DNA from 2 places in the Streptomyces sp. NPDC002795 genome. Region 1 is predicted to be linked to the other one. Evidence: riboswitches for the same ligand, from Rfam matches in the RefSeq annotation. Region 1 holds a riboswitch; the other holds the start of a gene.
The links. Region 1 has a riboswitch for cyclic di-AMP ahead of ACFYWS_RS13715 (M23 family metallopeptidase). Riboswitches for the same ligand answer to the same signal wherever they lie in the genome.
Positions count from the first base shown of each region.

Region 1 (4,082 bases):
GGCCGGGCCAGCAGGTCATCGCCGTGGAGGTGCACCTGGAGGCGCCGCTGGACGCTGAACCGAAGGGCCTCGACGGCGTCGCGACGATCATGGCGCGGGCCTTCAACGAAGGCACCGACAAGCACTCCGCCGAGGAGTTCGCCGCTGAGCTGGAGCGCTGCGGCGCCACGATGGACGCGCACGCCGACCACCCCGGCGTCCGTGCCTCCCTCGAAGTGCCGGCCTCCCGCCTCTCCAAGGGCCTCGCCCTGTTCGCCGACGCCCTGCGCGCACCCGCCTTCGACGGCAGCGAGATCGAGCGCCTCGTCCGCAACCGCCTGGACGAGATCCCGCACGAGAGCGCCAACCCGGCCCGGCGTGCCGCCAAGGAGCTCTCCAAGCAGCTTTTCCCGGCCGACGCGCGCGTGTCGCGCCCGCGCCAGGGCACCGAGGAGACTGTCTCGGCGATCGACGCGGCGGCCGTGCGTGCCTTCTACGACCGGCACGTACGCCCCGCCACCGCCACGGCCGTCGTCGTGGGCGACCTGACGGGCATCGACCTGGACGCCCTCCTCGCCGACACGCTCGGCGCCTGGACCGGCGGCACCGCCGAGCCGCGCCCCGTGCCGCCGGTCGTCGCCGACGACACAGGCCGTGTGGTCATCGTGGACCGCCCGGGCGCCGTGCAGACGCAGTTGCTCATGGGCCGGGTCGGACCGGACAAGCACGACCGTGTGTGGGCCGCGCAGGTCCTCGGCACGTACTGCCTGGGCGGCACCCTCACCTCGCGCCTGGACCGCGTCCTGCGCGAGGAGAAGGGCTACACCTACGGTGTGCGGTCCTTCGCCCAGGTGCTGCGTTCCGCGCCCGACGGCAGCGGTGCCGCGATGCTCGCCATCAGCGGCTCGGTGGACACTCCGAACACCGGGCCCGCGCTCGACGACCTCTGGAAGGTCCTGCGCACGCTGGCGGCCGACGGGCTCACGGATGCCGAACGGGACACCGCCGTACAGAACTTGGTGGGCGTGGCCCCGCTGAAGTTCGAGACCGCGGCGGCCGTCGCGAGCACCCTCGCCGACCAGGTCGAGCAGCACCTGCCGGACGACTTCCAGGCGCAGGTGTACCGGCAGCTGGCCGCCACGGGCACCGTGGAGGCCACGGCTGCCGTCGTCAGCGCCTTCCCTGCGGACCGTCTGGTGACGATCCTGGTGGGTGACGCCGCGCAGATCGAGGAGCCGGTCAAGGCGCTCGGCATCGGCGAAGTCACGGTGGTCGCGGGCTGAATTCGTCTCCCGAGGCACACCACGAAGCCCCGGCGCCGGCATCGGCCGCCGGGGCTTCGTGGCGTCCGTCACGATCACCTTCAATCGCCACACGCTCACAAATGTCCGAATTGGCATAGAGGTTGCCTGTCTGCCCTGTGGCGTGCACTACAAAAGTCGGGTTCTGTTTGTTGATTCAAAGACGCCCCGCTTAGCGTTCCCTCCGGCTGTTCGCCAGACGTACGTCGCGCCCGCGACACCGGACAGTCATCGCCGAGTCCCCGTGGTGCGAGCCAGGGGAGCCGGGGACCCACCGAAGTCCCTGGGGTGAATCGGGCGCTCTTCCCGTGAGGGGAGGGGGCCTGTAGGAGACCTTCCTGCTCCGAACCCGTCAGCTAACCCGGTAGGCGAGAAGGAAGGAAAGGACCAGCCACTTCATGGGGTTCACCCGTGCCACCGGGAAGCACCGCCGTCCCAGCCGCCTGACGCGTACCACCGCTCAGGTCGCGGGCGTCGCCGCAATCACCACGACGGGCGTGGTGGGTGGCCTCGCCGCCCCCGCCCTCGCCGCCGACACCGCGATAGCCCCGCACGACGGCCTCACGCAGGCCGTGGCCATCGGCGACTCCCTGGCCGAGCAGATCGACGCGCAGGCCTCCGCGCAGCAGAAGGCCGCCGCCAAGGCGAAGGCCGAGGCCGAGGCCAAGAAGAAGGCCGAGGAAGCCAAGCGCAAGGCCGAGGCGGAGGCCAAGAAGCGGGCCGCCGAGAAGGCCGAGAAGGAGCGCGAGGCCAAGAAGCGCGCCGCCCGCGAGGCCGAGCGCAAGCGCCTGAACAGCTACGTGTCGCCGATCTCCGGCTCGTACGTCTCCACCTCGTATCAGGCCGGCAGCGGACTGTGGTCCTCCGGCAGCCACACCGGCATCGACTTCCACGCCTCCAGCGGCACTTCGGTGCACTCGGTCGGCATGGGCACCGTCGTCGAGGCCGGCTGGGGCGGCGCGTACGGCAACAACGTCGTGATCAAGATGAACGACGGTACGTACACCCAGTACGGTCACATGTCGTCCATCGGCGTCTCCGTCGGCCAGGACGTCACCCCCGGCCAGCAGCTCGGCCTCTCCGGGGCCACCGGCAACGTCACGGGCCCGCACCTCCACTTCGAGGCCCGCACCGGCCCCGACTACGGCTCGGACATCGACCCCGTCGCGTACTTGCGCCAGCACGGTGTGAACGTCTGACCCACCAGGAACACTCCACGAAAGCCCCGGCTCACCGAGCCGGGGCTTTCGCGTGCGCGGGCCCGCACTGTCCAAACGTGCGCGGGTCCGCGCTGTCCAAAAAATATCCCCGGATTCAGTTCCCGCGTCGGAAATTCAAGTCCGGTGGAATAGAGTCGCGGGTAAACGTTCCGGCCGCGTGCCATTCGCGCTTGACCGGGCGTCAATAGACCGCGTATCGCGGGCATTGAGGCGGAGGTCGAGTCATGCGCATTCCCGCGCAGTCGGTATGCACAGCGATCCGCGACGACATCGTCGCCGGGGTCTACGAGCGCGGCGGCAGGCTCACCGAGGAACTGCTCGCGCGTCGCTACGGGGTCTCGCGCGTGCCCGTTCGCGAGGCGCTGCGCACCCTGGAGGCGGAGGGGTTCGTCGTCACGCGCAGGCACGCGGGCGCGTGCGTGGCCGAACCCACCGAGCGGGAGGCGGCCGACCTCCTGGAGATCCGCATGCTGCTCGAACCCATGGGCGCCGCCCGCGCCGCGCAGCGCCGCACCGAGGCCCACCTCAAGGTGCTGCGCGGCCTGGTCAGGCTGGGACAGGAGCGCTGTCGGCGGGGTCAGAGCGAGGATCTGCGCTCCCTCGGCAGCTGGTTCCACGAGACGCTCGCCCAGGCCTCAGGCAGTCCCGGCCTGATCACCCTGCTCACCCAACTCCGCCACAAGATCGCCTGGATGTACGCCGTGGAGAGCCCCGCCCGGCCGGCCGAGTCCTGGGCCGAACACGGCGCCATCGTCGACGCGGTGGCGCGGGGCGACGCGGAGCGGGCCCGCGCGCTGGCCACCCTGCACGCGGAGCGCGCGACGGCCGCCCACAGACTGCGCGTCCCCCGCGCGGGCGGGCGTGTGAGGACTTCGCAACATGCAGTCAACACGGTGGGGCGCCAGGTTTAACAACGGCGCCGTATACAAAGAGGTGCACTATTCGGCGAATGGGTTGAACGCGGGCGCGGATGAATTTCTGCTGCCTATTTCCTGTCGCCCAATTTGCTCCGCGGTGGTTCTGTAATGGGTTCCGCAATGGTTCCGCGATGGTGAACGAAAAAGCCGCGCGACCCGTCAGGGAACGCGCGGCTCAGCCGTACTGCTTTTGTCTTTATGTCAGACGGTCTCGGGAAGCTCCTCGAGCCCCTCGGCGACCAGCCTCGCCAGACGGTCCAGCGCGGCGTCCGCGCCCTCTCCGTCGGAGGCCAGCACGATCTCCTCGCCGCCCTGCGCGCCCAGGCCGAGCACGGCCAGCATGGAGGCGGCGTTGACGGGGTTGCCGTCAGCCTTGGCGATCGTCACGGGAACGCCGGCCGCCGTGGCAGCGCGGACGAAGATGGAAGCGGGGCGGGCGTGGAGGCCCTCGGCCCAGCCGACGTTGACGCGGCGCTCAGCCATGTGATGCTGCCCTTCAGGTGTCTCACGGTTGTCTAGACCAGTGTTCCATATCGGGAGGCGGGCGTGGCGCGGACCCAGGTCCTCACCGGCACGGCCCTTCGGTCCTCCATAGGGTGCCTTCCGTACGCACGGGCCGCGACCCGTACGACCGACGGTCTTCTGTCAGTGCCCGGCCCTACTCT
Region 1 is NZ_JBIAQB010000004.1:112,616-116,697, forward strand. Features, by position in the region: gene ACFYWS_RS13710 (M16 family metallopeptidase) at 1-1,262, shown strand, start outside; cyclic di-AMP (ydaO/yuaA leader) riboswitch at 1,503-1,666, shown strand; gene ACFYWS_RS13715 (M23 family metallopeptidase) at 1,679-2,479, shown strand; gene ACFYWS_RS13720 (GntR family transcriptional regulator) at 2,725-3,411, shown strand; gene ACFYWS_RS13725 (HPr family phosphocarrier protein) at 3,619-3,900, opposite strand.

Region 2 (4,082 bases), on a different contig from region 1:
GCCGCCCACCTGGGGGCCGGCGTATGCGATCCGGGAGCGTCAGCTGTCCTGGTGGAAGAAGGGGGCGTGGCCTGCGGTCATGGCGGTGCTCCACGCGGCGGAGCGGGGCCAACCGATGTTCAGACGTTCCGTTGTACCCCCGTTCCGGATCATCACTAACGTCGGTGAGTGCGGTACCGAGCCCTTCGGCGCATGGGTCAGTGGTGAGGCGGCCGCCTGAGAGTGGCGGGCCTGAATTGCCGCGAACTGTGCGGATTCGTCGCACAGTTCGCGGAGTGCGGAACACTCCAGAACTGACGGACCGTCAACACTGTGACTTTCACGTGATCTACGCTGCATCGACTTGTGACAGGCGTTCGAGTGCAGCTACGTTCACGGATCATCGCGACACAGACACAACCCGCACCACTTGCACCACCCGTCGCGCGTAGCAGCATCAGTCTCGCGAAAGGCAACCGCATGCTCTCCGGGAACGGTCGACACCGACGCCCCCGTCAGGCCCCTGCTCTCGTCGTCGCCGCCGGAGTCGCCGGCAGCGCCATCGCGATCCCGCTGTTCGCCGCGAGCGGCGCGAGCGCCGCGACCACGCAGGCGTGGGACAAGCTCGCCGAGTGCGAGAGCGGTGGGCAGTGGAGTCTGGACGCCGGTAACGGCTACTACGGCGGTCTCCAGTTCACGCAGGAGAGATGGGAGCAGTACGGGGGGCTCGACTACGCCCCGCGTGCCGACCAGGCCAGCCGCTCGCAGCAGATATCCGTCGCCGAGAAGGTTCTTGACGACAAGGGTGTGAGCGCCTGGCCGATGTGCTCGCTCACGTCGGGCCTCACCAACGGCGACGACTCGGCGGACGTCGACCCGGGCGTGTCCGCGTCGCCGCAGCCGTCGGAGTCGGCGGAGTCGTCCGCGTCGTCCGACACCGATACCGACAACAAGTCGGACGAGGACGCCGATAAGGCGGGCTCCACGGATTCGGCCGATTCAACCGACCCGACCGATTCGGGAGACAAGAGTCACGACGACTCCGAGAGCTCCGACCCGTCGGACGCCCCCTCGGCGGACTCGTCGGGCGATACCTCCGGTAACAAGGCCGAGGACTCCTCGACCCCTTCAAGTGACAAGTCCCACGCGCCTTCTGACGACGCCGCCCCCGAGACGGCCCCGCCGTCCGCCCCGCCGTCCGCCTCGCCCTCCGACGAGGCGTCGGACGACGCCACGTCCGGCCGCCACCGCGGCGATCGCGCCGCCGATGACGACGACGGTTCCGACTCCCGTACGGGAGACGGGCGTCACGCCTCACGCGACGACAAGCGCGCCGGCGACGCGTACGAGGTGCACGCCGGCGACAACCTCTGGGACATCGCGAAGGCTCAGGACGTGCACGGCGGATGGGGCGCGCTCTACGAGCGGAACAAGGAGACGGTCGGTACCGACCCAGACCTCATCCTTCCTGGTCAGAGCCTGGATCTTGGGGACGGAACGGACAAAAGGTAGCGAGGGTTCGGGGCGGTTCAGGGGGCTTTGTCCGGTGTCGGGTGAGTGAGACATGGGTCTCAAAGCCCCTGATCAACTTTGAAATCGGGCGGATCGACCGCTTACGTTCGTGACCGCTCGCTTCAGCGGGCCCCGATGGACGTCACGCCGAATCCTGCCAACGTCCGTACGGGAACAGTCGACGCGTCAGCGCCGTAGGCAGGAGCGGGGGACCCAGGTAAGCCGCCCTTCCGGGAGACCGGACGGGCTTGGGGTTAAGCAGCGCACAAGGATGCGTCTGCCGGGCACTCACTGGCCCGAACCCGACAGCTCACCTCGCAGGCGTCGGTGAGGAGATGTCTCCATGCTGTTTTCCGGCAAGAACAAGCACCGCCGCCCGTCCAAGGCCGTTCGCGTCGCCACGCTCGGCGGCGTCGCCGCTGCTGCCGTCGCCGTGCCGCTGATGGGTGCCACTTCCGCTTCCGCGGCCACCACGTCCGAGTGGGACCAGGTCGCGCAGTGCGAGGCCGGTGGCAACTGGTCCACCAACACCGGCAACGGTTTCTACGGTGGCCTGCAGTTCTCGGCCTCCACGTGGTCCGCCCACGGCGGCGACCAGTACGCGTCCACCGCCGACCAGGCCTCCAAGGCCGAGCAGATAGCCGTCGGCGAGAAGGTTCTCGCCTCGCAGGGCGCCGGCGCCTGGCCGAACTGCGGCTCGAGCCTGTCCTCCACCCCGAACGAGGGTGCCGCGGACGACTCGTCCTCGCAGCAGGACACCCAGCAGCGTGCGGACCGCTCCGAGCAGCGTGAGCAGCCGCAGCAGCAGGAGGCCCCCAAGCAGGAGGCCCCGAAGCAGGAGGCTCCCAAGCAGGAGGCCCCGAAGCAGGACACCGTCACCACCCCGACCGGTAACAAGGTCGAGAAGGGTGACGGCGAGTACAAGGTCGAGTCCGGTGACACCCTCAGCAAGATCGCCGAGGCGCACGACACGACCTGGCAGCAGCTGTTCGAGAAGAACAAGGACATCGTCAAGGACGCCAACCTGATCTACCCGGGTCAGCAGCTGCACCTCAGCTAAGCGTCAGGTCCGCACAGGACCTCAGGCCCTCCCAGGCCATCAGGCGCGGGCTCGGCATCGGCGGACGTCGAGCCCCCGCCGCCCCCCGTCCCCACGGGCCGCTCACTTCCGCGACCTTCGTCCCGCACATCCGGGACGGAGGTCGCTGTTTTTGTTCCGTTAAGGAACATTTCGCTCAGGGCGTTGTCCACGAGGCGGGCGTTCGGATGGCCGATGCCCGCGAGCCGGTTACGCTCAGGGGTGCGGGGCCACGTTCCAAGCAGTTGCCCGCATAGCCTGCGTCACATCCCAGAAGGAGATGCTCGTGCCGTCCATCGACGTCGTCGTAGCCCGGGAAATCCTGGACTCCCGAGGCAACCCCACGGTCGAGGTCGAGGTCGGCCTCGACGACGGGAGCACCGGCCGCGCGGCCGTCCCGTCGGGTGCCTCCACCGGTGCCTTCGAGGCCATCGAACTCCGTGACGGTGACCCCAACCGTTACCTCGGCAAGGGTGTCGAGAAGGCCGTCCTCGCCGTCATCGAGCAGATCGGCCCGGAGCTCGTCGGTTACGACGCCACCGAGCAGCGCCTGATCGACCAGGCGATGTTCGACCTGGACGCCACCGACAACAAGGGCTCGCTCGGCGCCAACGCCATCCTCGGCGTCTCCCTCGCCGTCGCCCACGCCGCCTCCGAGGCCTCCGACCTGCCGCTGTTCCGCTACCTCGGTGGTCCGAACGCGCACCTGCTGCCGGTCCCGATGATGAACATCCTGAACGGTGGGTCCCACGCGGACTCCAACGTCGACATCCAGGAGTTCATGATCGCGCCGATCGGCGCGGAGTCCTTCTCCGAGGCCCTGCGCTGGGGCGCCGAGGTCTACCACACGCTGAAGAAGGTCCTGAAGAGCAAGGGCCTGGCCACCGGCCTGGGCGACGAGGGCGGCTTCGCCCCGAACCTGGGCTCGAACCGTGAGGCCCTCGACCTGATCCTCGAGGCCATCAAGGAAGCCGGTTACGTCCCCGGCCAGCAGATCGCTCTCGCGCTCGACGTCGCCGCCTCCGAGTTCTACAAGGACGGCAAGTACCAGTTCGAGGGCAAGGAGCGCTCCGCCGCCGAGATGACGGAGTACTACGAGGAGCTCGTCTCCGCGTACCCGCTCGTCTCCATCGAGGACCCGCTGTACGAGGACGACTGGGCCGGCTGGAACGTCATCACCGAGAAGCTGGGCGACAAGGTCCAGCTCGTCGGTGACGACCTCTTCGTCACCAACCCGGAGCGCCTGGCCCGCGGCATCGAGGAGAACTCGGCGAACGCCCTGCTCGTGAAGGTGAACCAGATCGGTTCGCTGACCGAGACCCTGGACGCCGTCGAGCTCGCGCAGCGCAACGGGTTCAAGTGCATGATGTCCCACCGCTCCGGCGAGACCGAGGACGTCACCATCGCCGACCTGGCCGTCGCCACGAACTGCGGCCAGATCAAGACCGGCGCCCCGGCCCGCTCCGAGCGCGTCGCCAAGTACAACCAGCTCCTGCGCATCGAGGAGATCCTG
Region 2 is NZ_JBIAQB010000011.1:102,487-106,568, reverse strand. Features, by position in the region: gene ACFYWS_RS30385 (recombinase family protein) at 1-220, shown strand, start outside; gene ACFYWS_RS30380 (transglycosylase family protein) at 460-1,491, shown strand; cyclic di-AMP (ydaO/yuaA leader) riboswitch at 1,627-1,830, shown strand; gene ACFYWS_RS30375 (transglycosylase family protein) at 1,835-2,551, shown strand; gene eno (phosphopyruvate hydratase) at 2,856-4,082, shown strand, end outside.
Region 2: linked by a shared signal. The riboswitch ahead of ACFYWS_RS30375 (transglycosylase family protein) and the one ahead of ACFYWS_RS13715 (M23 family metallopeptidase) in region 1 are both predicted to bind cyclic di-AMP.